DNA from 3 places in the Blautia sp. JLR.GB0024 genome. Region 3 is predicted to be linked to each of the others. Evidence: predicted binding sites of a transcription regulator. Region 3 holds the regulator's gene; each other region holds the start of a gene.
The links. The regulator Rex, encoded in region 3, represses fermentation and respiration genes when NADH is low (regulators of the CRP and FNR family bind a similar motif). The targets are predictions, from matches to a motif close to ATTGTTAANTANTTAACAAT.
Positions count from the first base shown of each region.

Region 1: a site for Rex is predicted at 6,013-6,032, ahead of V8Q34_RS17390 (oxidoreductase). Genes of this name have one in related genera too.
Region 2: a site for Rex is predicted at 6,086-6,105, ahead of V8Q34_RS17660 (cobalt transporter). Genes of this name have one in related genera too.

Region 1 is NZ_JBANBF010000007.1:255,723-265,924, forward strand. It holds gene V8Q34_RS17365 (MalY/PatB family protein) at 1-37, shown strand, start outside; gene V8Q34_RS17370 (Y-family DNA polymerase) at 186-1,733, shown strand; gene V8Q34_RS17375 (hypothetical protein) at 1,745-2,203, shown strand; gene V8Q34_RS17380 (GNAT family N-acetyltransferase) at 2,143-2,688, shown strand; gene V8Q34_RS17385 (MFS transporter) at 2,794-3,978, opposite strand; gene V8Q34_RS17390 (oxidoreductase) at 4,033-5,976, opposite strand; gene V8Q34_RS17395 (LysR family transcriptional regulator) at 6,165-7,103, shown strand; gene V8Q34_RS17400 (TIGR03960 family B12-binding radical SAM protein) at 7,332-9,191, shown strand; gene V8Q34_RS17405 (TIGR03936 family radical SAM-associated protein) at 9,181-9,888, shown strand; gene V8Q34_RS17410 (ribonuclease E/G) at 9,872-10,202, shown strand, end outside.
Region 2 is NZ_JBANBF010000008.1:24,745-34,946, forward strand. It holds gene acsB (acetyl-CoA decarbonylase/synthase complex subunit alpha/beta) at 1-924, opposite strand, end outside; gene V8Q34_RS17635 (ATP-binding protein) at 947-1,714, opposite strand; gene cooS (anaerobic carbon-monoxide dehydrogenase catalytic subunit) at 1,739-3,631, opposite strand; gene V8Q34_RS17645 (ATP-binding protein) at 3,692-4,462, opposite strand; gene V8Q34_RS17650 (methylenetetrahydrofolate reductase) at 4,500-5,417, opposite strand; gene V8Q34_RS17655 (CooT family nickel-binding protein) at 5,513-5,695, opposite strand; gene V8Q34_RS17660 (cobalt transporter) at 5,699-6,040, opposite strand; gene V8Q34_RS17665 (SbcC/MukB-like Walker B domain-containing protein) at 6,166-8,772, opposite strand; gene V8Q34_RS17670 (exonuclease SbcCD subunit D) at 8,769-9,914, opposite strand; gene V8Q34_RS17675 (aldo/keto reductase) at 10,115-10,202, shown strand, end outside.
Region 3 is NZ_JBANBF010000001.1:687,532-697,733, forward strand. It holds gene V8Q34_RS03105 (2-isopropylmalate synthase) at 1-1,111, shown strand, start outside; gene V8Q34_RS03110 (GntR family transcriptional regulator) at 1,140-1,838, shown strand; gene V8Q34_RS03115 (NADP-dependent isocitrate dehydrogenase) at 1,825-3,036, shown strand; gene V8Q34_RS03120 (TetR/AcrR family transcriptional regulator) at 3,205-3,864, shown strand; gene V8Q34_RS03125 (ABC transporter ATP-binding protein) at 3,851-4,750, shown strand; gene V8Q34_RS03130 (ABC transporter permease subunit) at 4,747-5,544, shown strand; gene abc-f (ribosomal protection-like ABC-F family protein) at 5,608-7,515, opposite strand; gene V8Q34_RS03140 (redox-sensing transcriptional repressor Rex) at 7,688-8,332, shown strand; gene V8Q34_RS03145 (NAD(P)H-hydrate dehydratase) at 8,432-9,934, shown strand; gene alr (alanine racemase) at 9,931-10,202, shown strand, end outside.

The DNA of each region.
Region 1 (10,202 bases), on a different contig from region 3:
GAAAGCTTACGAGTCATGGGTCTGTGAACCGAGTTAAAACCATGCGTGTATTTTAATAAAGAGAGAACATATATTCGACAAAGCCTTGATTTAAGTGAATAAATATACTATGCTATATAATATAAAAAACTATTCAGATATGCCTTATACATTGTGTAATCAGTATGGAAACACTGAGGCAGAAAATGAAGGAGGAATTTTATGTGACCGGTAATCGTACTTATATAGCTATAGATCTTAAGTCCTTTTACGCTTCGGTGGAATGCCGCGAAAGACAGCTTGACCCATTGACCACAAATCTTGTTGTAGCGGATGCAGGCCGCACGGAAAAGACCATATGCCTTGCTGTGTCACCATCCCTAAAAAACTATGGGATTCACGGACGGCCAAGATTATTTGAAGTAGTGCAGACCATGCGAAAGGTTAATGCCCGACGTTTAAGTGCATCGCCCGGGCACACCTTCACAGGTTCCTCATATGATGCGAATGAATTAGATGCGTCACCGGAACTTTCAGCGGACTATATCATTGCTCCGCCGAGAATGTCCTGCTACCTGGAATACAGTACACGTATTTATGATATTTATTTAAAATATATTGCCCCCGAGGACATCCATGTCTATTCGATTGATGAGGTTTTTATGGATGTTACAAATTATTTGAGCACATATGCCGTTTCACCCCGTAAACTTGCAAAAAGTATCATGCAGGATGTGCTTAAAAATACCGGTATAACGGCAACGGCGGGAATCGGAACCAATATGTATCTGGCGAAAGTTGCCATGGATATTGTTGCCAAGCACATCCCCCCGGACAAAGAAAGGGTCCGTATTGCAAGCCTGAATGAAATGTCTTACAGAAAAATACTTTGGGACCATCAGCCGTTGACAGACTTTTGGAGAGTCGGAAAGGGTTATGCAAAAAAACTGGAACAAAATGGACTGTATACCATGGGAGATATCGCGCGCTGCTCCATGGGAAAACCAAATGAATACCATAATGAAGAGTTGCTGTATAAGCTGTTTGGAGTTAATGCGGAATTATTGATCGACCATGCCTGGGGATGGGAACCCTGCACGATCGCTGATATTAAAAATTATAAACCGGCTGAAAAAAGTATCGGTTCCGGCCAGGTGCTGCCGTGTCCATATGCATTTCAAAAGGCAAGGCTTGTCGTTCGTGAGATGACGGACCAGCTGGCACTTGACCTGGTTGACAAAGAGCTTGTGACAGACCAGCTTGTGCTGACTGTTTCCTATGATATAGAGAATCTGAAAGACCCTGACATTAAAAAGATGTATAAGGGTGAAATTTCTGCAGACCGCTATGGCCGGAAGGCTCCAAAACATGCCCATGGCACAATAAATCTAAAGAAAAAGACGTCTTCTGCAAAGCTGCTCCTGAATGCGGTTACTGAGCTGTATGACAGAATTGTTGACAGAAATCTGTTAGTAAGAAGAATGTATATTTCTGCAAATCGTTTGGCTGCAGAAGGAACAGCAGAAATGGGAGAGGAAGAATATGAGCAGCTTGACCTATTCACTGATTATGAGGCACTGAAAAAAAAGAAGGAAGAGGAAGAAGCGGAGCTTCAGCGGGAAAAGAAAATGCAGCAGGCGCTGCTGAGTATTAAAAAGAAATACGGGAAAAATGCAATTCTGAAAGGCATGAACCTGGAAGAAGGAGCGACAGCGGTAGAACGCAATAAGCAGATTGGCGGCCATAAGGCATAGAAGGGAGATAAATGATGTTAAATAGAAATTCACATGCTTATGACGATATTATCAGTCTGCCGCATCATATCTCATCCCACCATCCTCAGATGCCGATACATGACAGGGCAGCGCAATTTGCTCCGTTTGCAGCTCTCAGCGGACATGAAGCCGCTATTTGGGAGACGGCAAGACGGACAGAAGAAAGAATGGAGCTGGATGAGGATGCAAAGGCTGTTTTGGACGAAAAAATGGCAATGTTACAGATACTGCTTCCCAGACAACCACAGATAACCGTGACTTATTTTAAGCCGGACGAAAAAAAGAGCGGCGGCTCCTATATTACGGTAACCGGGAATATAAAGAAGATAGACGAGTATGAGGATACCATAATGCTGGCTGATGGTTTGAAGATTTTTGTGAAAGAGATATGCAATATCGAAGGGGATATATTCACCGGGAAACTGCCGAAAACGCACAACATACGCTGAAAGAAATTATAAATGAAAGTCTTGAGGAAACTAAAAAATTTTACGATGAAAGATACGCAGCAAAATATGAATTACCACAAGCATACGCATACGCCATTTGCCTTAAAAGTGATAACCTTCCGATCGGTTATATTAAAGTTGATATGGAAGAACATCACGACTTTGGTTATGGACTCCGAAAGGAATTTTGGCATCAGGGAATTGTGTCAGAGGCGGCGAAAGCTGTTGTTGAGCAGGTAAAAAAAGATGGTCTTCCCTATATCACGACAACTCATGACAGGAAAAATCTGAGAAGCGGAAAGGTTATGCAAAAAGTAGGCATGAAATATTGTTATTCGTATGAAGAACAGTGGCAGTCCAAAAATATTCCCGTAATATTTAGAATGTACCAATTAAATTTTAACGGCAATGAGGATTTTGTATATAAAAATATTGGGATATGTATGAAAATCATTTCATTGAAGAATTGTAAACGGACCGCGTAATACAAAGCCCGGCTTTTCGGGATTAAGAGTTAGAATTTTCGTTAATAACTGCCGGACCAGGAAAGATTCCGGCAGTTGGTGTAAGATCCATTCTTGTTTTATACTTTATATTGTTTTCTTATTTCCGGCGAATCCAATCACCGTAAATGCCACTGCCAGTACAAGTAATATAATAATAGAGAACAGCATGGCTCCCTGTGTTCCGGATAGTTTCCCGGAAGCTGCAAAGGCTGCGCCGCCGGCTGTCACCAGGTACGGGCACACGGTCATACCTGCATTCTGCATGCAGGTGGCAATGGAAACTGCCATACCGGAAGAAGCCTGTGGAACCGCTCCGCCTGCGCCGTTTAAGATGCACGGCATACAGATGGAGAAGGCAAGTCCGCAGATAAACGCGCCCAGATAGGACATGGGAAGGTTAGCGGCAAATGTCATGATCAGGAAGGATAATGACAGTACCACACAGCCAACGGTAAGCGTAAGTTTCTTGAATATATCTGCAATTTTGCCGAAAATAAATCCCATAACAAATCCGCCAAGGGCGAAACATGCCAGTGAATAACCGGCTGCCACCGTGTCACCCAGACCTTGTTCCGTGATGAGGGAGGACGCAAAGTTGGCATATGTCTGTGCACCGGACATATAGACAAAGAACGCCGCGCACCATACCCACATCATAGCGGTAGGCCGAAATTTTCCCTTTTCACCGGAAGAACTTGTCTTAACCGGCTGCTTGTAGGGGATACAGGTGACAGCGGCTATCAGGGATACCATTGCGATGAGATGAACTAAAAACGCAATATTCCAGCTGATTCTGCCCAGGTTGCCTGATACCAATGAAAAGAAGATCGCACCGAGCATCTGGAATGCGGTCATATTCCCCATGACTTTCGCCCTCTCGGCCGGGTCTTCAAAATTCTCAATAACCAGTGCCGGACAGAGGGACTGGACGATTCCCACGCCTACGCCGAAGATAAGGCGCATGACAAGGATCAGCCCCAGACTGTCCATAAAGTAAGGCAGAACTCCCCCCACAAGCCAGAAGAGAACGCCTGCAATCATCAATGTCTTTTTCGGGACAAAATCCATCAGTTTTCCTGTAACCAATGTGACCAGTATAACCACCAGACAGGGCGCGGAAATCAGATATGCGACAACTTTTGTCTGGCCTGCCTCGGGGAAGGCTGCGGCAATACTTGCAATATTGCTTGCCACAGCGATAGCCCCCATCATCAGGATGGCACACAGGTAAATGGCGGTTTTCACCCTTCGGTTGCTGCCTTTTTCCATAATGTTAATCCTTTCATGTTCCAATATGGAGTAGTTAAGTCATAAATCGAGTCTTTAAATATCAATTGCCCGGTAATAACCCGTAGTGACAGCTTCCACAACACGTCCTGCCTTGATACAGTCACCTGTTTCAAATACACGCGGTGCTGCATTGTAAAAGCTTTCGGCAGCTTTGCGGTCAGCTTTCATTCCGGCTGCCAGCAGGATATTATCTGCGGGGATAACAAGCTCGCCCTCAGGAGTCTGGCATACAAGGCCTTTGTCAGTGATTGCCTTTGCAGTGGTATTCACATGGATCTTGATGTTGCTGTCGCGCATATAAATCTTCATGGCATTTTTGTGCATGAAATAGGAATCTGCTGCCCAGTCCTCTTTCATTTCTACGATCGTTACGTCTTTGCCGAGTCCGTCCAGGTAAATGGCGCATTCGGAACCGACAAGTCCTCCGCCGAGGATGACAACCTTCTGTCCAAGGGCCGGTTCCGGCTGATGAAGAGCGGTAAGCCCCACAACTTTTTCATTGTCAATTCCCGGAATCGGCGGAACAATGGGTTTGGCACCGATGGCAGTGATGATAACGTCAGCATTTTCTGCGGCTGCCTGCTCTGCGGTCAGCTCTGTGTTCAGGCGGACATCCACACCTGATTTGGCAAGGCGGCCTTCCAGTACTTTGACAAAATTATACATATCCTGTTTAAATGGTATGTACTGCTCGGAGAGAAGCTGTCCTCCGAGACGGCTGTTTTTCTCGTAAAGAGTGACAGAATGTCCCCGTCCTGCGGCTGTGATGGCTGCTTCCATACCGCCGGGGCCGCCGCCCACTACGATGACTTTCTTCGGTGTTGTAGGCGGAAAGGCATGTTTGTGTTCCAGCTCATTGCCGACAACCGGATTGAAAGCGCAGCAGAAGGTTCTGTTTGTCAGGTAGTTGTAGAAGCAGGTGAAGCAGCGGCAGCAGCGGGTGATGTCGTCTTTGTTGCCGGAAAATGCTTTTTCCGGGAAGTAGGGGTCACAGATGGACTGACGGGCAATCTCTATGATATCCGCTTTGCCTGTGGCGATGATTTCCTCCATCATATCCGGGTCGTTGAGGCCGCCCAGGGTAGCCACCGGTGTCTTGACGTGCTTCTTGATCTCTGCGGCCAGATATACGTTGCAGCCGTGCTCAATGAACATGGACGGATGTGTACGCACAAATACTTCCGGGTCTTCGTGAACGCCGGCGGATACATGGATAATGTCAACTTTGCCGTCTATGGCTTTTGCCATCTCGATTCCCTCTTCGATACCGTATCCGCCTTTGGTAAACTCGGCACCGCTCATACGGAATTCGATGGGGAAATCAGGACCTACGGCTTCCCTTACTTTTTCAATGACAAGAAGAGAAAAACGCATACGGTTTTCCAGGCTGCCGCCCCATCTGTCTGTTCTGTGGTTCATAGCCGGGGAGCTGAACTGTCCAAGGAGCCAGCCGTGTCCGCCGTGAATCAGTACCATATCGAATCCGGCTTCCTTTACCAGTTTGGCAGCCTGACCAAAGCAGTCGGCAACTCTGTAGATGTCTTCTTCCGTCATGCTGCGGACCGGATGTCCTTCTCCGTTGATCTCGTCGTTGGGGCCGATATTGACACCTTCTGCGCTTCCATGGCCCCGGGCATTGGCGAATTTGCCGCCGTGGGCAAGTTCCATAACGGCATTGCAGTTATGGCGGTGCATGGCGTTAGCAGCTTCCTTCAGGGAGGGAAGCGACATAACATCGTAGAGCTTGACTTCCTTCGTGTGGGAACGTCCGATGGCATCCACGATGCCAAGACCGATGGCAACGCCTGCCAGGCCGCCGCGGGCACGGTTCTCGTGAAATGCGATTTCTTCCTTGCGCATATTACAGTCAGAGTCTAATTCGGGATTAGACATGGGAGCGCCCAGGATTCTGTTCTTGAATGTCAGGTTGTTGATGGTGATTGGGCTGGCAAGATGCGGATAATACTTGTTTTTCATTGAGAAACCTCCTTAGTTTCGTTTACGTTTGTTTGATAAGTTAAATATATAACAAATTCCGCGATTGAAAAAGAAGAAAAAGCATTGTACTATTACAAGGAAAAGGTTGTAGTGGTAAAGGGAGCCTCAATATCTTTTCCGGCAGAGCGTTAGAGGCATTCTTTCTGATTTAGACAGGAGATTAGGACATGACATTCAGGCAAATGGAGTTATTCGTAGCGGTATGTGAATATAAGAGCATTAATAAGACATCTGCGGCGTATCATATTTCGCAGCAGGGGATATCAAAGACCATCCGGGAAGTGGAGGAGGAGCTTGGTTGTGTGCTTCTGAACCGGGATATTAACGGTGTGTCGCCGACAAGGTTTGGGACGTATTTTCTGAATGAGTGCCGTATTATTCTGGAGAGGAAGAATTATGTGTGCTCCCATATCACGCAGATTGAGGATATGCCGCAGGAAACGATTTATCTGGGTATGGCATTCGGGGTGGTTTCTTCGCTGCCTTACCGGCTGATAGGGGATTTTGAAAGGCTGCATCCCCATGTGAAGATCGAGTATTCAGACCATACGGATTACTATCTGGAAAGTCTTGCGAAGAAGGATGAATATGATTTTTGTATCACGACGGGAGTGGTGGACAGGGAGAGGCTTTCATCGGAGCTGTTGTTTCAGGAGGGCGTGTATCTGTGTATTCCGTGTACCCATGAATTGTATGAAAAAGAAAAGATTACCATGGAGAATTTGAAAGGGCAGAGATATGCCATGTTCAGCACGCAGTTTCATATCCGCCATAATTTTGACACTGCCTGCAGGAATGCGGGCTTTGAGCCGGAGATAGTGATTGCGTCCAGTGATTTTAATTCGCTGAAAGAGATTGCCCAGCACAATAATCTTCTGTTTGTGGTTCCGGGCCATACGATTCGGTCGGATGATGCCAGGCTTCGGTATGAGAAGTTCCCTGATGCCAGATTTACCTGGGATGTGAATTTTGTTAAGAAAAATAATAAAGTGCTGACAGAGAATATGATGGCATTTTACCGTTATCTGAAAGGACAATTTCCGAAAAAAAATGTGCCCCCTTTGGGGGAGGAATCACCGGTAAGTAATCTCCCTGCGGATTGTTGATGATTCCGGTGTTTTGCCTGCACAGACCAAATTTTACTTGAAGTTCTTCCTCAAACTGCGTATAATTGAACAAGTATGCATCACAGTGATATAAATTGTGTTTGTGAGGCAGCATTCATATGGACAGTATACTGCATGGAGCTATAATTGTGTCGGCCTGTGTTGAGATGTGGGCTGAAGGAATAGTTTGATATTGTGTATATTTTAAAAAAATATCAAGGAGATATAATGAGAAAATTAGCTTTAAGTGATGAAATATTACTAAAAATCGAGAAACCCGCCCGCTACATTGGTAATGAGGTAAACTCGGTAAATAAGAACAAAGATGAGGTGGACATACGTTTTGCCATGTGCTTCCCGGATGTGTATGAAATCGGAATGTCCCATCTGGGAATACAGATATTATATGATATGTTTAATAAAAGAGAGGATGTATGGTGTGAACGTGTCTACTCTCCATGGCCGGATTTAGACGCGGTTATGCGCAAAAAGCAGATTCCGTTATTTGCGCTGGAATCCCAGGATCCCATAAAAGACTTTGATTTTCTCGGTATAACCATCCAGTACGAGATGTGTTATACGAACATTCTGCAGATTCTGGATCTGAGCCATATGCCCCTTCGCGCGAAAGACAGAGGGGAAGAATACCCCATCGTCATAGGCGGAGGTCCTTGTACCTATAACCCGGAACCGCTGGCCGAGTTCTTTGATGTGTTCTATATCGGTGAGGGCGAAACGGTTTTTGATGAATTTCTGGACATCTATAAGGAATATAAAAAAGTTGGAAAAAGCAAAAAAGAATTTTTAGAACGCGCTGCCGAAATACCGGGTATTTATGTTCCGGCATTTTATGACGCGTCGTACCATGAGGATGGGACACTTGCGTCCTTTACCCCCAATAATCCGCATGCCAAAGAGATAATTGAAAAACAGGTTGTCATGAACCTCTCAGATGTCTGTTATCCGGAAAAGCCGGTGGTGCCGTTTATCAAGGCCACACAGGACCGTGTTACCCTGGAAATCCAGAGGGGATGTATCCGGGGATGTCGTTTCTGCCAGGCAGGGATGATTTACAGACCGACCAGGGAGCGCGATGTGGAATTCCTGAAAAAGACGGCCCAGGCTATGCTTGAAAGTACCGGGCATGAAGAAATTTCCCTGAGTTCCCTAAGCTCCAGCGATTATTCCAAACTGCCGGAATTGATAGATTATCTGATTCAGGAGTGTTCCGCAAGAAATGTGAACATCTCCCTTCCTTCCCTGCGTATTGACGCCTTTTCTCTGGATGTTATGAGCAAGGTTCAGGATATCAAGAAGAGCAGTCTGACTTTTGCCCCGGAGGCGGGAACACAGCGTATGCGCGATGTGATCAATAAAGGACTGACAGAGGAAGTTATCTTAAACGGTGCGGCAGAAGCATTTGCGGGAGGCTGGACCAGAGTGAAGCTGTATTTTATGCTGGGACTCCCCACGGAGACAGAGGAGGATATGAAAGGCATTGCCCATCTTGCTGAAGAAGTCGCCAAGAAATATTATGAAATACCAAAAGAACAGCGCCGGGGCAGATGCCAAATCGTAGCCAGTACGTCCTTTTTCGTGCCGAAACCGTTTACCCCTTTCCAGTGGGCTTCCATGTGCCGCAAAGAGGAGTATCTGGCAAAAGCAAAAGTTGTGAAAGATGAGATCCGTGCGCAGCTAAACCAGAAGAGTATCAAATACAATTACCATGAGGCAGATGTCACGGTGCTGGAAGGGATTTTGGCAAGGGGTGACAGACGTATCTGTGATGTTCTGGAGCTGGCCTACAAAAACGGGGCTGTTTTTGATGCATGGTCCGAATATTTCCGTTATGATATCTGGATGAAGGCCTTTGAAGAACTGGGCATTGATCCGGAATTTTATACGCTTCGTGAGCGTCCGGCTGATGAATTGTTCCCCTGGGACTTTATTCACGCGGGGGTGGCAAAAAAATTCCTTCTAAAAGAATGGGAGAGAGCAAAAGAGGGAGTTGTGACACCAAACTGCCGGGTAAAATGTTCCGGCTGCGGAGCAGCTTCTTATAAAGGAGGTGTCTGCATTGAAGGTTAGAGTGAAATTTGCAAAAGAAGGGGCCATGAAATTTATCGGTCATCTGGATATCATGCGGTATTTCCAGAAAGCTGTAAAACGCGCAGGACTGGATGCGGCATTTTCAGAAGGATACAGTCCTCACATGATCATGTCCTTTGCCTCACCTCTGGGTGTGGGGATAACCAGCACAGGTGAATACTTTGATTTAGAGCTTAAGAGTGCCTCTTCATCAGAAGAAATGGTAAAAAGGCTGAATGATGCCATGGTGGAGGGAATGCGCATTTTAAGCATCCGCCAGGTAGAAGAAGGCAAGGCGGGAAAGGCCATGTCTCTTGTGGCTGCTGCTGACTATGTACTCACCTTTCGGGAGGGAAAAGAGCCGTCAGAGGACTGGAAGAAGAAAATTGCGAAATTTACGGCCCAGCCATCCATCACAATCTTGAAAAAGACAAAGAAAAGTGAAAAGGAAGTGGACATCCGCCCCTTTATATATCATATGGAAGAAAATGAGGGGAGCATTTACCTGACTCTGGCGGCGGGAAGTTCCAACAACACCAAGCCTGAGCTTGTAATGGAAGCTTTCTGTGCATTTTTAGGTGTGCCTTACGATGAATGGGCCTTTATGGTGCATAGAAGCGAACTTTATGCCGACAACGGCACAGAGGAGGAGCGGCATCTCGTGCCGCTGGAAAATTTAGGTGAGGAAATTGAGTAAGCTGATTCTGACGCCTATGGATATTTCCGGCAGAAAACGGCTGGCGGCGGCCCTTGTGCAGGACGGGCGTGTCTGCCAGCTTGACTTGTGCCGGTTTGAACATAAGAATATTTTGGGCAATATTTATGTGGGAAAAGTAAAAAATATCGCTGAAAATATACGTGCGGCCTTCATAGAAATAGCGGATGGCATCATGTGTTATTACTCTATGGACGAAAAGGCAGTCCCTATCTATACCAACCGGAAAAAAAACGGTAAGCTGAAGCCGGGTGATGAACTCCTGGTGCAGGTGTGCAGAGAGCCCATCAGGGGAA
Region 2 (10,202 bases), on a different contig from region 3:
ACCCTCGAATGCGGATGCGAATGCAACCGGAATGTCGATATTGGTGATCTTGATCTTGATATCGCGTGCTTCCAGGGATGTAGCGTTGAATTTGGAAACATCCGGCTGTAAGATCAGGCTCTTCGGTACTGTGGATACGCCTTCCTGGTTTGTGATAACAGGGAAGCCCAGTGCGATGGCACCTGCGCCGCAGGCAACGATCACATCGTCCAGAGGAGCGAATGCGTTAACGAATGCCGGTACACGTTCAAAGGTGTATTTCATCAGGTTTGCTGCATCACCAGGTGTTACGTTTCCGAAGATAAGGGCTGCCCTTAAAGCAACGGATACTACATGGATCACGCTTGTCACGTCTTTGCCCAGCGGGATAACACGTAAGTTTGCGCCTGTCTTCATGCCTGCCTCTGCCACCTGATCGATCACACCGCCGACCAGTGTTACCAGGATACCCTGTGCCTGATAGCTCTTAACCAGGGCAACTGCTTCCTCTTTTGTAGGAGCGCTTCCCAGGATAACAGCAACACCGGGGATATCGCCTGTTACAAGGGGTACACCCAGCTCACGGATCACAGCATCTGCCAGATGTCCGTAGCAGGGCTCTGTATACGGCTCTGCGCCGTCGATATATTTCAGAACTTCGATGAACTCTGCACAGAGAGCGGTCGCTACACCTGACATAAATACGTCATTTAATCTCATCTCTCTTGTCATCAGAGTTTTCACTACACCTAAAGCTTCTTTTAATTCTCCTAAAGTTTTAACCTTCACGCCTGTCACTGCATAGTAGCATGGTAAGCAGTAAGCGGTGTTCGGGAAGCTGACAGCCTTGTCAGCACCGTGCTGTTCGATTGCAGCATTAATAGCGCCTTCTGTTAATCCATAGACAGCGTCATTTCCACTAAATACGGTTTCAAATAATGTCAATGTTCTCTTCCTCCTGACCTTCTCATAATCCTTGGTCGATTATGTTTTTAATGTTTGTAATTTCCTCTTTTACAGTATTGCTGAAGTCATATGGAGACTTACCCTGACGGTCCGCATCCATCACTTCGGTGTTATAGTGAATGAATCCCAGCAAATCTTCCTGCGGTATATGCGCCTTCACAAACGCTTCATCCTCTTCGTTCCGAACCTTGTTGGCTACAACACGAACCTGTTTTACGCCCAGGTCCTTTGCCAGCCTTTTTACGTTCTTATAAGTCTGTACGCTTCTGGCACCCGGTTCAATGACCACAATGAACTGGTCCATGGATTCGGTAGTACCCCGGCCGAGGTGCTCCAATCCGGCTTCCATATCCATGATCACCACATCATCTCTGTGAAGCACCAGGTTATTGATGATCCTGCGGAGCATGACGTGCTCCGGGCATACACAACCGCCGCCGCCGGTTTCCACAGTACCAAGCACAAGCAGCTTGACTCCGTTCACTTCTTTGGAATATGTATCCGGGATATCGTCCACCTTTGGATTGATCCGGTAGAACTGATTTTCCTCATTGGCCCCGGTACGTTCTTCCACCAGCTTCCGCATCTTAGTAATGGGAACAATGGAATCCAGAGTTTCATCATCAAACCCAAGTGCCAGCCCCAGATTCGCATCCGGATCCACATCCGCAGCAAGCACCTTTCTTCCCTCATCCGCATATAAACGCGCCAGCGTCGCAGCAAAAGTAGTCTTTCCAACGCCGCCTTTTCCTGTTACTGCAATTTTCATGTCATTCACCTTTCCTGATAAAGATTAGATTCCAAGAGCAGCTCTCTTCTCTTCGATTCTTGCGATCATAGCATCGCCCAGTTTTTCAATATCTTTTTCAACTGTAAATGCAGCCTCTACCCATTCTCTTGTTCCGTTGGTCAGGATTTCAACCATTTCACTGGAACCTGCAGCGTACGGGTCAACACCTAAGAAGGTATCAATACCGGAACCAATTACATAGTTACCGATGGAAACTGCTTTTTCAGACATCCACTCAGGAGCACAGCCAACAACTGGAAGCTGGGAAATGTGCAGACCTGCGTCTTTTGCCAATGTAGCTGCCAGAACCAGCATACGGCTGATATCTACGCATGAGCCCATGTGCAGTACCGGCGGAATGTCAGCCAGTTCACAAACTCTCTTAAGTCCGGCGCCGCAGACATCTTTCGCTCTCTTGTCCATCAGACCAGCTTTTGCAGCCGCCTGTGCAGAACATCCGGAAGCGATGATGATGATATCGTTAGCAACCAGTTTTTTCATAAGTTCAATATGAGCTAAGTCAGGACGAACTTTCGGGTTGTTACATCCAACCATTGCAACAGCACCACGGAGAACACCGGAGGTGATACACTCTAATAACGGTTTTGTGGTTCCCAGCTCATCTACCTGTGAGTTGGTTACGCCGTCCAGAGCTTTTACGATCGCTTCTGTGGAATATCCAACAGTTGCTTTCTGTTTCATCTGCGGAATATGTACCAGTTCGGGTTTTCTGTTTTTGTAGTTCTCGATAGCTGTCTTAACGATTAATTTTGCTTTCTCGCCTGCTGTGTGAGCATCGAATCTGATAAATTCAGAATCCGGCATCTGAGCAATCGGAGAAGTTGTGATGAATTTTGTGTGGAAACATTTGCTCAAAGGACCAAGTGCCGGGAAGATACACTGTACGTCTACGACGATCGCTTCACAAGCACCTGTCAGAACAACGTTTTCCTGCTGCAGGAAGTTACCGGCCATAGGAATACCACGGCGCATTGCAACTTCATTTGAGGTACAGCATACGCCGGATACGGTGATGCCTTTTGCACCCATCTCTTTTGCGTACGCAATCATTTCCGGATCATCTGCGAATTCACAGATCATCTCAGAAAGACTGGGATCATGTCCGTGAACAACGATATTGACATTCTCCTCAACCATAACGCCCAAGTTTGCTTCTGTCTCAATCGGCTTCGGTGTTCCGAACAGTACGTCTGAGAACTCTGTTCCCATCATGGAACCGCCCCATCCATCACTTAAGCCTGCACGGATCGCCTGTTTTACCAGTGCTTCCGGTTTGGAAGAACATCCCATGTGGCTCATATGTAAGGAACAGGAAACCTCGCGGTCGATTGCTCTTGGAGCAAGTTCATTCTTTTCCCACAGTTCCTGCTGTGATTCCGGTGCTCTCTTTAAGAATCTCTGAGTTCCGAAAGGTTTACCGTATTCCATCAGACCTGTCTCAGCAACTTCGTGTGCCAGATCATAGATATCTTTTCCTTCGGTCTCGATTCCCCACTCTTTTGCGATACGGATCAGTTTATCCGGATCTTTTACCTTATAACAGCCGTCAGCTGCAGATTCATATAAGGTATGGCAGATTTCACGGCCATGGTCAGAGTGTGTTGCAGAACCGCCTGCTGTAAATTTCAGGTAGTTACGTCCTACGATACCGTGTACATCACATCCGCAGATTCCTCTCGGAGCTTTTTTTGTAATACGGCACGGTCCCATTGTACAGATACGGCAGCAAACGCCTTCTTCACCAAATTTACAATGGGGTGTCTGATTTTTTACGCGGAACTGCCAAGCGTCAGCACCGACTTTTGCACCTGTTTCCAGGAGACGTGCAGTAGCAGCTTCAAATTCTTCTACTGTGGTTAATTTGAATTCACTCATGAATATCCTCCTTGTTTTTCGCCTCTTTTTGCTTTTTTATCCGGGTCCGCTTCCCCGGTTTTATAACTCCAGCTTGTCCACGATATCCCTGATCGCTTTTCTCACCGGTGAATCTTCCGGAAGCTTCACGATGGGTGTACCGTCGCAGTCGAAGTCATATACAGTTTCATCCTGCGGGACGATTCCCAAAAGGGTGAGGCCCTGTTTCTCTATCTCCTCTTTTGTGCCCGCATTGAGTACCCCGCCCGGCGCACGGTTGATGATAAGCCCAACCTGCTTCGGGTGCATGTCACATTCTTTTATCAGTTCCGCGATCCTGCCCACTGCCTGAACACCTCTTCTGGAGCAGTCGCTGACCAGAATCGCTGTCTGCATACTGGGAAGAACGCCTCTGCTGATATGCTCCATACCGGCTTCATTGTCCACGATGATATATGGATAATTCTTTTGCAGCTTTGCAAGCTGAGCCTGCAGAAGTCCATTCACGAAGCAGTAGCAGCCTTTCCCCTGGGTACGTCCCATGACAAGCAGGTCATAATCATCATTTTCAATCAATGCATCATCAAACTTGAATTCCATATAATCAGCTTTTGTCATTCCGGCCGGAATGGGATTTTCCTTTGACATCTCCGCACGGGCCACTTCCTCACGGATATCGCCCAGAGTTGCCTCAAGCTCCATGCCCAGGACTTCATTTAAGTTTGAATTCGCATCTGCATCTACTGCAAGAATCGGTCCCCTGCCTTTTTCAGCCAGATACTGGATGATCAGGCCTGTCAGGGTCGTCTTGCCTACGCCGCCTTTGCCGGCAATTGCAATTACATGTGCCATGAAAAGGGCACCTCCTAAAATATGATTTTAATACATTTTAAACAAGTGTGCGAAGACCGCATCTGTCAATGATTTCAGATACGTCTTTCCATTTGTTCAGAGCATACAGATGGATACCGTTAACGCCCAGTGCGCGGTACTCATCGATCTGTCTGATCGTGTACTCGATACCTGCCTCTTTGAATGCTGCTTTCTTTTCATCAACAGCAGCGTCGAACGGATCTTTGTCGAACGGATTCGGGAAGATCCAGTTTTTGGAGATGATCTCGCAAAGTTTACGCGGCATTACACAGCCATTACGTGACAGTGCCATATTGATTGTAGCAGCCTGATCCAGAATCGGCATAATTCCAACGTCAACCGGCATTGTAACGCCTGCAGTACGGATGGCATCCAGCCAGCGTTTGAACTGCTCCATATCCCAGCAAAGCTGAGTCATGATGTAGTCAGCACCGTTATCCTGTTTCTGTTTCAGGACAGCGATATCAGATTCAAGACTGCGGCATGCGATATGTCCTTCCGGTGAACCTGCTACAGCGATTTCGATCTTATCGCCGAATTCTTTGCGGACATAAGCTACCAGATCTGTTGCGTAAGCGAAATCTCCGCCGGTTCCTGTCCATCCGAATGGAAGGTCGCCGCGAAGTGCCAGCATATGATCTACGCCATTGTCCAGGTAATTCTGAAGCTGTTCTTTGATTCCTTCTGCGGTGTTACCGATACATGTAAAATGTGTTACCGGGATGGTTCCGGCGTCTTTGATCATTTTACATACATCCATGTTCTTGCCCACATTGGTTCCGCCCGCACCGTATGTACAGGAAATGTACTCCGGCTGGTACTTACAAAGATGCTCGATCGTTCCCGGCAGATTTTCCATACCTTTGTCTGTCTTTGGTGGGAACAGCTCAAATGAAAGGAGCATTTTGTTCTTCATTGCTTCAGATAATTTCATAGTTACTACCTCCGCTTTGTTTATTTATTTTTAAGGCCGAAGCCCTAAAATCGTGTGTTGGCACAGCAGAAAGTCCTCCATACTTTTTCTGCTGCTTACTGGCAGTCCAGCTTAACAAGGCTGTTTGCAAGGTCCACCATTAATATTTTACCGATAATGGTTCGCTCCTCGCCCATGATATCACGTATGATAAGCTTTTCACCATCTACGTCGATTCTGCTCACATTTCTGCAGATGACCGTGTTGTCATCGCTTCTCTGTACAGTTGCAAGACACATAGCCTACGCCTCCTTCAAATGTTCTTTTACCAGTGTCAGTGCCAGGCCCAGACGCATATTTCCTTTCTGGAAATCAGCAACGCCTTCCTTGATGGTCTTGGCTGCATCTTCCATGCCAAGCTTTGACAGATTATCTGCCATCTGGTCAAGCTCCTGTGCGTGATGCTCGTTGTGGGAAAGCATATAGTTCAAAAGTGCTACCACTTCCTCTGTACAATTTCCGCCACATTCGCCCTCTGAACAGCTGCTGCAGCCGTGGCTGTGTTCATGGCTGTGAACATGGTCATGCTCATGGTCATGTCCGTGAGGAACCATGTTGCCATTTTCGTCGTTGATTAAATGCATTTTTCCATCCTTTCCCTACTGCTTTTCCCGCTTTTGGGCGCAGTAAATGACAATAATTTATCAATAAATTCATTATACATGCTTTCGGCTTTTTTATCAAGTTATTCTTATGTTTTTTTAGAGGTTCAAGCGGTGAAAAACACGGAACTTCCGCCCCTGTTTTTTTCCACCTCTATCCTGCATTCTATACGCTCTTTTAACTCCGGCACATGGGAGATGATTCCCACCAGGCAGTCCTCCCTGGAAAGAGCCGATAAAGTCTCCACCGCAGTCTCCAAAGACTGCTCATCCAGACTGCCGAAACCCTCGTCAACAAACACGGTCTCCACCCGGATGCCACCCGCAAACTGCCCGATGACCCCGGAGACACCGAGGGCCAGGCTCAGCGCTGCCTGAAAGCTCTCTCCGCCGGACAGGGAACGGATGCTTCTCACCTTGCCGGTATGGTAATCATAGACATCCAGATCCAGGCCGGACCTGGACTGCAGATTTTCCTTTTCCTCCCGCACGAGCAGTTCGTATCTGCCTGAAGACATGTGTTCCAGCCGCCTGTTGGCCTCCTGGGTAATCATACGGAAATAAGCGGACTGCACATAGCGCTCCAGGGATATCTTCGGCTTTCCCTTCAGGCTGCCGCAGGCAGTGTCAGAAAGGCCCTGCAGAGCCAGCCTGGTCTTCTCTGTCCTGCTGCTCTCCTCAAACAATACCTGAAGCTGTCTGCGCACCTCTTTTGTCCTTTCAAGAGCACTGTACTCCTCCCGGAGTTTATTACGCACAATTTTCAGCTGCTGTTCCGCCCGCTGTATCTGTTCCCGTACCTCCTCCTCCGGGCACAGTTTCTTTCCGCGCAGGGAAGGCGCCAGGCTCCTGATCCTGATCTGCAGGTCCCTCACATGATTTTCATATGCCTGTGTTTCTTTCTCCATACGGTCCAGCTCTTCTCTGTCCAGACATGCCTCCATGGCCTTTGCCCTGCTTGGAAACTTCTGCTGTTTTACTTCCAGAAGCAGCTTTCCTTCTGCCTCTTTTCTTTCCTTTGCCAGCCTGGCTCCTCGTTTTTCACAGATCTGTGTCTCTCTTTCCGCGGCTGCCCGGCGCTGCGCATTCTCCTCCAGTCTTTTCCTGACCGCCTCTTGGGACGGAAGACCCGGGCGGCTTTTCGCCTTCTTTCTCTCCAGGCGCGCGTTTGTCTCTTTTATCAGTGAGGAGGCTTTTTTTTGCATGGCAGCACCGCTTTTTTTACCTGCCAGTACCTCTTCCCTGCGCAGATGCTCCATTCTGGTCTGCCATTCCTTCTCATTCTCCGCAAGGGCTGTCAGGGTCCTCTGCAGTTCTGCAGATGTCTTCTCCTTTTGTGCCTCCATCTCTTTCAGCGCTGCCTCGCTCAGCTCCTGTTTTTCACAGGCAGCCTTTGCCGGATGTACCCTGGAGCCGCATACGGGACAGGGTTTTCCTTCTTCCAGGTCCCTGGCCAGCAGGCCTGCCTGACTTCTGAAAAATTCCTCCCTGTAGGTTTCATAAGCGATTGCCTGCTCCTTCTGTGCCGTGATCTGCTTCTCTGCACTTTCCAGCAGTTCTTCCTTTCGTGATTCCAGTTTCAGAAGGACCTCAGCCTCCTGCTGCCATTTCCCGTAAAGCAAAAGCTGTTCTTCCAGCGCTGCTATCTCTGCGCTGAGCTTCTCTTCTTTCTCCGCAGCGGCTGCCTGGATAAGCAGTGCCTTTTTCTCCTGTTCCAGTTCCCTTGTCTGAGACTTCAGTTCCTTTATACGCACTTCCTCGTCAGTTTCCAACTTTTTTTTCGCTGCACAGTCCTCGGCAAGAGGTTTGATATAAAGATTTGCCTTCTTCCCCTCAGACAGCTTTTTTTCCAGCTCTCTGATCTGTCCGGCCTGCACTTTTGTCCCTTCCAGCTCCCGCCTCAGGGCATCCAGGTTCTTCAGTTCTCCGTTATCCTTTTGTATCCGTTCCAGATTTTTAAGGGCTCTGTCTTTTTCTTTTTCCAGGCGCTGCTCCTCCTTCCGGCTGCTCTTTTCCTTTTCCCGGGAGGAAAGGATACGGCTGTCAAGAACCGCGAAAATATCCTCTTTTTCCCTGTCCCCCAGTGTACATTCCGGATGCAGCGCATCCCAGGACTCCAGGACCTGCCTGCGGCGCTCTTCCCTCAGCCTTTCTTCCTCCCGCTGCTGCATACTCATGCTTTTCAGACGGTCCGCGATGATTTTATAGAATTCCGTGTCGAATACTTTCCGGAAAATCTCGCTTCTCATGTCACTTTTTGCCAGCAGAAGGTTCATGAATTCACCTTGGGCAATCATGGAAACCTGTTTAAACTGCCTGTAATCAAGCCCCAGAATATCCTGCAGCTTCTGGTTCACTGCCCTTCTTCCCGTCAGCACACTTTTGTCCGGGCACTCCAGAAGCGCTTCATGCTTCCTGTTCAAATTAAACGTCCTGGTCACCTGATACTGCTCTCCTTTGTGGGAAAACAGCAGACGCACTTTACTCATGGCCTTCTCCTCCACATAATCGCTGTGGAGATTTTCAGGCTTTCTGACTTCCGTGCTGGCTGCGTCGTACAGCGCAAAGGCAATGCCGTCGAAGATTGTCGTTTTGCCGGCTCCTGTGTCACCGCAGATCAGAAACAGCCCTGCTCTCTGACAATTCTCAAAAGAGATACAGGTATTGCCCGCATAAGGCCCAAAGGCCTCCATCTCCAGCTCTATCGGTCTCATACTCCCACCTCTTCCATGCTTTTGATCACCTCTTCAAGCAGCTCCTGTTCTGTGTCAGACATGGGAATCCCATTCTGTTTTTCATAAAATTCCCCGAACAGATCAAGGGGTGTTTTTTTCAGACACTGCAGCTCTGCACTGCCCGATATGCCACCGAATCTGCTCCGGCGGTTTTCGACGGCAAATTCCAGCATACCAGGAAATATTTTTCTAAGCCTCTCCATCGGATGCTCCAGAGTCTCCTCATCGGTCATGACTATGGACAGATAATATCCTTCTCTGTATTTCCTGTATTTTTCCGAAGCGAGGGCCTCCATGGTATCCTTTAGGACAGCCATCTCTGTTTTTGGTTCCAGTGGAAGCTTCCTGACGGACAGATTTCCTTTCTCTCTGAGCTCTGCCACAGTCACGGACTTTGTCTGATTCCATTCAGAAAAAGAATATTTCAGGGGAGAACCTGCATACCGTATCTTTACATCCCCCATTTTCTGCGGTCTGTGGATATGCCCCAGCGCCACATAGTCAAATGCTCCAAAGACTGAGGCATCCACCTGATCGATACCGCCCAGGGAACGCTGTTCCGAATCGGAGATTTCCGGCTTTCTGCCTCCTGCCGTGACAAACTGATGTGCCAGAAGCAGGTTCCGCTCTTCCCTGTGAAGCACCGCGCCATGCAGTGCGGTTTTCACGGCCTCCTCATAAGTTTCCGGAATTTCCTCCGCAAATGGGCGGAGCATACCGGGCCGCAGAAAAGGAAGCATCCACACATGAACCGGGCCGAACGCATCACTCAGCACAATATGTTCCGGCCCCCCTTTAAACGTACCCGCAATATGAATCCCTTCTTTTTTTAAGATCCCGCTGGCAAACTGAAGCCTCTGGGCTCCGTCGTGGTTGCCGCTGATCAAAAATGTCTGTATCCCACGGACGGACAATTCTTCCAGAAACCAGTCCAGCAGCCCCACAGCCTCCGAGGAGGGAATGGACTTATCGTAAATATCCCCGCACAGCAAAACAGCTTCCGGCTTCTCCTCATCAGACATGGCCACAACACGGCTTAATATATACTGCTGTTCTTTCCACAGCGGCTCCCCAAGCAGCTTTTTTCCCAGGTGCAGATCCGCCATATGAAAAAATTTCATTCGATATCCTCCACTGCCATATTTTGGCATTTCGTTGCATTTTAGCTTGCACTTCTTATAATAGTAGCACGGATTTATTAAAAAGTTAATAAATTCGGAGTAAATATTTCACATTTCTATGGTAAACTGTCTAAGTATCCGGCAGAAATAACACAGTGAGCATGGATTGAAATAAGGTAATATTTAAAGGAGGGACTGTTATGTCTTTCAACGAAAAAATCATTCTGAACGATGGCCGCCAGATGCCGCTTCTGGGTCTGGGTGTCTACAAAGCCGTCGGTGAGAACG
Region 3 (10,202 bases):
CGGACCAAACGGCAGGATACGCCAGAGCGAATTTTTCCTTTACAGTAAAAAGGACAGAGACGCCGTATATAAATGTCTGGAGCGGGGATATAAATTCCCGGAAGTTACGAGCTGGATCCGTGCCAGCAAGAAGGATTTTGAACTGGTAAAGGACATTGGTCTGAAGGAGACCGGTATCCTGGTGAGCTGTTCCGACTACCATATTTTCTATAAAATGAAAATGACCAGAAAGCAGGCCATGGAGCATTACCTGAGTGTGATCCGTGAATGCCTGGAGACGGGAATCAGCCCCAGATGCCATCTGGAGGATATAACAAGAGCGGATATCTACGGCTATGTGATCCCCTTCTGTCTGGAACTGAATAAACTGATGGAGGAGTACTCCATTCCCATTAAGGTGCGCTGCTGTGATACCATGGGATATGGCGTGAACTATCCGGGTGCTGTGATTCCACGCTCCATTCCGGGCATTATTTACGGTATTCTGACACATGCCGGAATCCCTTCCGAGCTGATCGAATTCCATGGCCACAACGATTTCTACAAGGCTGTGAGCAATTCCACGACGGCGTGGCTTTACGGCGCAAGCGGTGTAAACTGCTCCCTGTTCGGCATTGGTGAGAGAACCGGCAATACCCCCCTTGAAGCCATGGTATTCGAGTACGCGCAGATCAAAGGCTCCCTGGACGGCATGGACACAAGGGTCATCACAGAGCTTGCGGAGTACTATGAAAAAGAGATCGGATACAAGGTGCCCTCCACAACACCGTTTGTGGGAAGTGCGTTCAATGTGACGAGAGCCGGTATCCATGCAGACGGTCTTCTGAAGAATGAAGAGATCTACAATATCTTTGATACGGATAAATTCCTGGGCCGTCCGCCGCAGGTGGCTGTTTCCAACACCTCGGGCCTTGCCGGCATTGCTCACTGGATCAACAATCATTACCGCCTGTCCGGTGAGAAACAGGTGCAGAAGAACAGCGAACTGGTGCAGATGGTAAAGGCATGGGTGGATGCCCAGTACGAGGAGGGACGCGTGACTGTCCTGACGGATGAGGAGCTGATATCCGTGATCGAGGAGAGCTGCGCAAGATTAAATATAACCTTATAAGGCAATGACATGTGAGGAAGGAAGCAAAATGGCAGGTAGAGAAAAGTCCCTGAGGGGCCAGGTGTTTGACAAGATCCGTTCAGATATTCTGAAAGGCCGTTACCAGCAGGGAGACGAATTGGTGGAATGTACCATAGGGAAAGAGCTGGGAGTCAGCAGAACTCCGGTCCGGGAAGCCATCCGGCAGTTGGAACTGGAGGGCCTGGTACGCCTGGTGCCAAACAAAGGAGCCTTTGTCAACGGGATATCCGCAAGGGATGTGACTGATATTTATTTGATCCGCTCCCGGCTGGAAGGGCTCTGTGCCCGGATGGCCGTGGAGAATATAACACCGGAACAGCTGGAAGCCATGGAGGAGGCCATTGTCCTGTCAGACTATCATGCAAAGAAAGAACACTATGAGCAGGTCTGCGAAATGGACGGCAAGTTCCATAAGCTGCTCTATGAGGCGTCCGGCAGCCGGATGCTTTCCCACACACTGTCTGATTTTCATCAATATGTACAGCGTGTGCGGCAGGTATCCATTATGAACCGCATGCGTCTGAATAAATCAGGCAGTGAGCACACAGAGATTCTGGAAGCCATAAAGAGCAAAAACGCGGATCTGGCGGAACAGGTAGCTGCAAGACACATATTTAATACAGTTGAGAATCTGAAACATTTTAATCTGGAAGAAATTCTGCGGGAAGAATACGGAAAGGAGAACGACAACAATGGAAAAAATTAAAATGACAACACCTCTGGTGGAAATGGATGGGGATGAGATGACAAGGATCCTCTGGAAAATGATCAAAGAGGATCTGCTTGCGCCATATGTGGAACTGAACACAGAGTATTATGATCTGGGACTGGAGTACAGAAATGAGACCGGCGACCAGGTGACAGTGGATGCGGCCAATGCCACAAAGAAATACAAAGTAGCGGTAAAATGTGCCACCATCACCCCGAACGCGGCCAGAATGGACGAGTATCACTTAAAGGAAATGTATAAAAGTCCCAACGGCACCATTCGTTCCATGCTGGACGGTACGGTTTTCAGGGCGCCTATTGTGGTAAAAGGAATCGAGCCCTGTGTAAAGAACTGGAAGAAACCCATCACTCTGGCAAGACATGCCTACGGGGATGTCTATAAAAACACAGAGATGGTCATTCCCGGACCGGGCAGGGTGGAGCTTGTATATACCGCGGCTGACGGAACAGAGACAAGAGAACTGGTGCATAACTTCACAGGTGCCGGGGTGGCACAGGGAATGCACAACTTAAATGATTCCATTGAGAGCTTTGCCAGAAGCTGCTTTGAATATGCGCTCTCCACAAAACAGGATCTGTGGTTCTCCACCAAGGACACCATTTCCAAAAAGTATGACCATACCTTCAAGGATATTTTCCAGGACATCTATGAGAAAGAATATAAGGATGCCTTTGAAAAGGCCGGTATTACATATTTCTATACACTGATCGACGACGCGGTGGCACGTGTGATGAAAGCCGAAGGCGGCTTTATCTGGGCCTGCAAGAACTATGACGGGGATGTTATGAGTGATATGGTATCCTCCGCTTTCGGCTCTCTGGCTATGATGACATCCGTGCTGGTATCCCCTCACGGATATTTTGAGTATGAAGCTGCACACGGAACCGTACAGCGCCACTATTACAAACATTTAAAAGGGGAAGAGACTTCCACCAACTCCGTGGCTACCATCTTTGCCTGGTCCGGATCTTTGAGAAAACGCGGGGAGCTGGATGGAAATACAGACCTCTGCCTGTTTGCCGACCGGCTGGAACAGGCCACTCTCACTACTATCGAAAAGGGAGAGATGACAAAAGACCTTGCACTCATCACGTCAATTAAGAATCCTTCTGTATTGAACAGCCGTGAGTTTATCCTGGCTGTAAGGAAGAATCTGGATGTTTTATACGCGTAAAAAATAAGCGTCTGCTGATTTAAAAGTCCATGTAAGAGAGAGAAACAAGTCCCTGCTTACATGGACTTATTATTTGTGAAAAAAAGTCTCGGGCAGGGGTTGAAAAATTTAGTCAATTTCTTATAATGGGTATTAACCGAATCGGTAAAGCATTAAAGGAGGCACAGGATGGAGGACAGACTTAGCAGTCTCTCAGAAGAGAAGAAGAACGCGGTTGTCAATGCAGCACTGGAAGTGTTTGGCACCAATGAATACAAACGGGCATCCACAGACCTGATCGCTGCAAAGGCAGGCATCTCAAAAGGGCTGCTGTTTTACTATTTTAAAAATAAGAAAGAGCTGTATATGTACATATTTGAGTATGTCATGGAGAAGGTAGGACCGCGCCTTTTAGACCGGCACTTTTTTGAAATAACGGATTATTTTGAGCTGCTGGCCTATGCAGCAGACAAAAAAGCCCGTATCCTCTCCAGTTTTCCCTTTCTTATGGAGTTCAGTGTCCGGGCATTTTTTACATCCAGGGAGGACGTATCGGAAGATATGAACTCTTTTATGAAAAACCAGATGGATACCATGTTCGTGGATTATTTCAAGAATGTGGATATGACTAAATTCAGGGAGGACATAGATCCCAAAGAAATACTGAACATGCTTCTCTGGCTCACTGACGGATATCTGCACCAGAGAATGTTTTATACCGATACGGTGGATGCGGATGAATTGATGCGTCAATTCAGAAAATGGTCAGAAATGCTGAAGCGGATCGCATACAAAGAAGAGTATCTAACCGAAATGGTTGGAAGGAGGCAAAAAAATGAACGTGATTGAAATCAGTCATATTACGAAAGACTATGGGCAGAACCGCGGCGTTTTTGATGTTAGTTTTTCTGTAAAACAGGGAGAGGTACTGGGGTTTTTAGGACCAAACGGTGCCGGTAAGACAACCACGATCCGGCAGTTGATGGGATTCATCAAACCGGATAAGGGCAGACTGTCCATTCTGGATATGGACTGCTTCAAAGAGTCGGATAAGATCCAGACATCTCTTGGGTATCTGCCGGGAGAGATCGCTTTTATTGATTCCATGACAGGGATGGAGTTTATCCGCTTTGTGGCTAAAATGAAAAATATGAGAGATATGGGCCGGGCACAGGAACTGATGAAGATGTTTGACTTGAACGCGTCCGGCAAACTGAAGAAAATGTCAAAGGGCATGAAGCAGAAGATAGGAATCGTCTGTGCCTTTATGAACCCGCTGGCCAGCATCCTGATCCTGGATGAACCCACCAGCGGGCTGGACCCTCTGATGCAGAACCGTTTTGTGGAGCTGATCCTTTCCGAGAAGAAAAAGGGAAAGACCATTTTGATGTCTTCCCATATGTTTGAGGAAATTGAGCGCACCTGTGACCGCGCTGCCATTATCCGAGACGGACGGCTGGTTGCAGTGGAGGAGATGGAGAAACTGAAAGAGGGGCGGCAGAAGGTGATCGATATCACCTTCCGGGAGGCGGATATGGCAGAGGCATTCGCTGCCGCATTCCCGGAGGCAGTCTATCAGCCCGGCAGTAAAACGGTAACGGCCAAGGTTGGAAAAAACCTGGATGCCTTTATCAAAAAAGCAGGCGCCTATACGGTCACGGATTTCGACGTGCGCACACAGAGCCTGGAAGAGTTCTTCATGCATTTTTACGGAGAGGGGGCAGCAAAATCATGAATGCTACACTGTTTAAAAAAGAGATCAAATCCAACTGGCTGCTGCTCGTCATTTTTCTTGCAGTGCTCAGTGTATACGGAAGTATGATCACCATGATGTTTAACCCCGAGATGGGAGACAGCCTGAAAATGATGGCTGACAGTATGCCGGATTTGTTTGCGGCATTCGGCATGGCTGACGTGGGCCAGACGCTGCTGGAATTTGTATCCGGATATTTATACGGAATGCTGTATGTGGCCTTCCCCGGGGTATTTATCATTATCCTATCCAACAGACTGGTATCCAGATATGTAGATAACGGTTCCATGGCCTACCTGCTGGCAGTACCACAGAAACGCTGGAAGATCATGCTGACTCAGTGTGTCTTCATGCTGACCTGCCTGGTTGTCATGGTGGTATATGTGACCTGCCTGATTCTTGCTTTCAGTGAGGCGCTTTTTCCGGGAGAGATGGAGACAGGTGCCTTCCTTCGGATCAATGTGGGATTATTGGGTATCCTTGTATTTTTCGGCGGGACATGTTTCTGTGCATCCTGCTGCAGCAATGAGACAAAGACTTCCTCCGCGGTCAGCACAACCGTGGTGGTATATTCCATTCTCCTGCAGATGATATCACAGGTGGGGGATAAGTTCGAGAAAGTAAAATACGCCACCCCCATAACCCTCTTTGACATTGACGGGCTGGCTGCAGGTGACGGGAAGGCGTGGATCATGTGCGGCATTTTATATCTGGCAGGAATCCTGCTTATGGGAATCGGGATCATACGGTTCAGCAAACGGGATCTGCCTTTGTAAGAGATGGAATCGCAGACGGCCGAAGGGATAGCAGCCGGATATAAAAAACGGGAGGAGCAGGCATTATGCCAGCTCTTCCCATTTTTCATACAGTTCTTCCAGCTTTTCTGCGATCTCAGCTTTTTCATTGGCAAGCCGGACGCATTCAGCCACATTGACGGCAACCTCAGGCTTTTCCATCTCACTGTCGATCTCTTTGTCCCTGGTTTCCAGGCGTTCAATCTCTGCCTCTGTCTTCTTCAGATCATTTTCACGCTTTCTCTGGCGTGCCTGTTCTTCTTTGCGCTGTTTCCAGTCCAGTTTCGTGGCGGATACGGATTCCGCAGCCTGTTCCTCCTCAAGGCCCGGCGCATAGATGCGGGTGAGCTCCTCCCTTTTCTCCATGTAATAATCATAGTTGCCGATATAGTTTACCATACTCTGGTTGGTCAGCTCCAGGATCCTGGTGGCGGTACGGTTGATAAAGTAACGGTCATGGGATACATACAGCACCGTACCCGTATAATTGCGCAGGGCCTCCTCCAGGATTTCCTTTGACATAATGTCAAGATGGTTGGTAGGCTCATCCAGGATCAGGAAATTGGCTTCTGAGAGCATGAGCTTTGCCAGGGATACGCGACCCCGTTCCCCGCCGCTTAAGGATGCGATCTTCTTAAAGACATCATCCCCGGTAAAGAGAAAGGCAGCCAGAAGATTGCGGATCTCCGTGTTGGTGAGCTTTGGAAAATCATCCGAAATCTCCTGGAAGATGGTTTTCTCCATATGCAGCACGTGGTGCTCCTGATCATAGTAGCCGATGTGTACTTTACTTCCCAGATGGAAGACGCCGGCGTCGGCCGAGACCAGCTCGTTCAGTATTTTGAGTATCGTCGTTTTTCCGGTTCCGTTATTCCCGATGATGGCCACACGCTCCCCGCGTTTGATGGAAAAGTTCAAATCAGAAAACAGCGGGAGGGAGGGAAAGGATTTAGAGAGATGTTCCACGGTCAGCACATCCATGCCGCTCTCTATGCGGGGCTTCAGGTAAATACGCATGGACGCGTTTACCTCAGTCGGTTTTTCTATGACTTCAATCTTATCCAGCATCTTTTCCCGGCTTTCAGCCCGCTTAATGGACTTTTCCCGGTTGAACTGCTTTAATTTGGCAATGACTTCCTCCTGGTGTTTGATCTCCTGCTGCTGATTGAGGTAGGCCTGGTAGGCATCTCTGCGAAGCTGGGCCTTTTTCTCACTGTAGGCGGAATAGTTTCCGCTGAAGGAGCTTACCTTTCCGTTGTCAATATCAATCACCTTGGTCACGATCCTGTCCAGAAAATACCGGTCGTGGGATACGATAAGGACAGCTCCCGGATAATTCAAAAGGTACGTCTCCAGCCAGGAGATAGAGTCCATATCCAGATGGTTGGTAGGCTCATCCAGAAGGATGATATCCGGTTTTGACAGCAGCAGGCGGCCAAGGGCCACACGGGTTTTCTGGCCTCCTGACAGGGTGGAGATTTCTTTTTCAAAGTCACTCTCCGGAAAGCCGAGTCCCTTCAGTACGCCCACAAGCTCACTTTTATACGCATAGCCGTTCTCCATCTCAAACTCATGGGTCAGCCGGGAATACGTCTCCATCAGGCGGTCCAGCTCCTCCCCTTGGGCGTGCTTCATCTGTTTTTCGGTTCTGCGCATATGGAGCTCCATATCCAGAATATGCTGTTTGACCTGGAGCAGAGAGTCATAGATGGTGAGCGCGCTGTCCAACTCCTGATGCTGGGCCAGATAGCCGATGGTCCTGCCCCTTGATAAGATTACCTCTCCGCTGTCCGCGGGAATCTCCTGCATGATGATGCGCAGCAGTGTGGATTTTCCTGCTCCGTTGATGCCCACCAGGGCGGCTTTTTCGCGTTCTTCTATATGGAAGGAGGCATCATGGATCAGATTCATGCCTCCGAACGATTTTTCAATGTTTTGACATGCCAGTATCATTTTATACGAATCTCCTTTATCTTTTGGTTCACCCTTCCTATTATATCGGAAATTCAGAATTTGACAACAGATAAAAACAACAATAACTGGAATTGTATTTGACTTTATTTTAACAATTATATATAATATTCCTATATGAAACAGAAAACTTAGACATAAGGAGGGTAAAGTCGTGGACGAAAAATGCATATCGAAAGCAGTCATCAGAAGACTTCCCCGATATTACAGATATTTAGGAGAACTTTTGGAAGATGGTGTGGAACGTATTTCCTCAAACGAGCTGAGCAGCAAGATGCGCGTGACCGCATCCCAGATCCGCCAGGACCTGAACAATTTCGGAGGATTCGGGCAGCAGGGATACGGCTATAATGTGCAGTACCTGTACACAGAGATCGCCAAGATTCTGGGGCTCGACAGGACCCACAACATGATCATCATCGGAGCCGGCAATCTGGGACAGGCACTGGCCAATTATGTACAGTTTGAAAAGCGCGGATTTAAAGTGGTGGGTATATTTGATGTGAATCCGGTTCTGAAAGGTATCTCTATCCGTGGGAACGAAATTCTTATGATGGATGAACTTCCCCAGTATCTGAAGGATAATGATGTTCAGATCGCAGCGCTGACTCTGCCTAAGAATAACGCGGAGGAGACAGCCAACCTGCTGGTGGAAAACGGAATCAAAGCCATCTGGAATTTCGCACATCTGGATCTGGAGGTCCCGGAGGATGTCATCGTGGAAAATGTACACCTTTCTGAGAGCCTCATGCGATTGTCTTATAACCTGAATTGTTATGTGACCGAACATAAAAAGTAAGAAAAGGCTGCTGCGGAATTTTTGCGGCGGCCTTTTGCTCTGCAGGAAGGTTTGACAGACGTCCCTGATTCATACCGGAATAAGAGAGGAGTGTATGATATGAAACAAATCGTAACCGGCGGACAGATGAAGCTATTGGATGAATACACGATCCACGAGATTGGGATTCCCTCCCTGGTACTTATGGAGCGGGCAGCTCTGAGTGTCTGTCAGGCACTTCGGGAGGAAAATTTTCCTTTGAAAAGAGTTCTGGTGCTCTGCGGTACCGGAAATAACGGTGCGGACGGCGTAGCGGTGGCCCGTATGCTCCATATGACAGGTGTCTCGGCAGATATCTGTATACTTGGAAAAAAGGACCATTATACAGAAGAAATGAGAAAGCAAGTGAAAATTGCAGAAAATTATCATATATCCTTTGTCAAGAATGCAGTACCTGCTGAATATACTACTATAGTAGATGCTGTCTTTGGTGTAGGTCTGTCCAGGGAAGTGGGCGGAAAATACAGGGACACCATCGAAGCTCTGAACCGGTCAGGGGCAAAGGTCATGGCAGTGGACATTCCATCAGGTATCAGTGCTGATACGGGGAAAGTGCTGGGCTGCGCAGTGAAGTCTGATGTGACAGTCACCTTTGCTTATGAGAAGGCAGGTCTTTTATTCTACCCGGGCGCATCCTGCGCGGGCAAGGTAAGGACGGCTGATATCGGAATCTACAGGCTGCCTCAGAATGATTTTGAACTGTCCATACAGAGCTGTGAGGAGAAGGATCTGTGCCGGATTCCGGCGAGAAAGCCGGACGGGAACAAAGGAACTTTCGGGAAAATATTCCTGGCAGCCGGCAGCCGGGATATAAGCGGCGCGGCATATCTCTCCGCCTGTGCGGCTCTTAGGGCCGGCGCAGGCATGATAAAGGTACATACCAGGGAAGAGAACCGTCAGGCACTGACCACAATGCTGCCGGAGGCCATGTACAGCTTTTATGACGATGAAGAGATCCGAAAAGAACAGATCCGGGAAGGGCTTGCATGGGCTGATGTGATCGGGGTAGGACCGGGACTCGGCACAGGACAGCAGGCGGAAGATATTTTGTATACCATACTGGCGGAGGGCAGAAAACCTCTGCTGATCGACGCGGACGGCCTGAATCTGCTGGCCGGCAGAATGGAAGTGCTGTCCCAGTATCCGGCACCGGTCCTTGTGACACCGCATCTGGGTGAGTTTTCCAGAATCTCCGGGGTATCTGTGGAGGAGTGGAAGGAAGCGCCTCTTTACCTGACAAAACGTTTTGCCGGGAAATATCACCTGACAGTCGTGTGTAAAGATTCACGTACCGTCATTTCCGACGGCGGCGAGGAGATATTTATCAACACCTCCGGCAACAGCGGTATGGCAACAGCGGGAAGCGGGGACGTGCTCTTTGGCATCCTCATGGGATTTTTGTCCCAGGGACTTTCAGCCAGGGAGGCGGCAGCTCTCGGCGTTTATTTCCACGGTATGGCAGGGGATATGGCCGCCGCCCAAAAAGGTGAGTACAGCATGATTGCCGGGGATATCATTACACAGACAGCGGAGATCTTGAAGAAAAGAGGAGCAGTTTTATGAAGACACCAAACAGGATTTACGTTTCCATAGATTTGGATGCGGTTTCCTATAATCTGGAAAATATGAAGAAGAATATCCATGAGGACACGAAGATCATAGCCGTACTCAAAGCGGACGGCTATGGACACGGAGCGCTTCCCATTGCCGAACACATAGAATCACTGCCCTATATTTGGGGATTTGCAGTGGCCTGTGTGGAAGAGGGACTTGCTCTTCGGGAGGGCGGCATCAAAAAGCCTGTTCTGATCCTTGGATATACCTTCCTGGA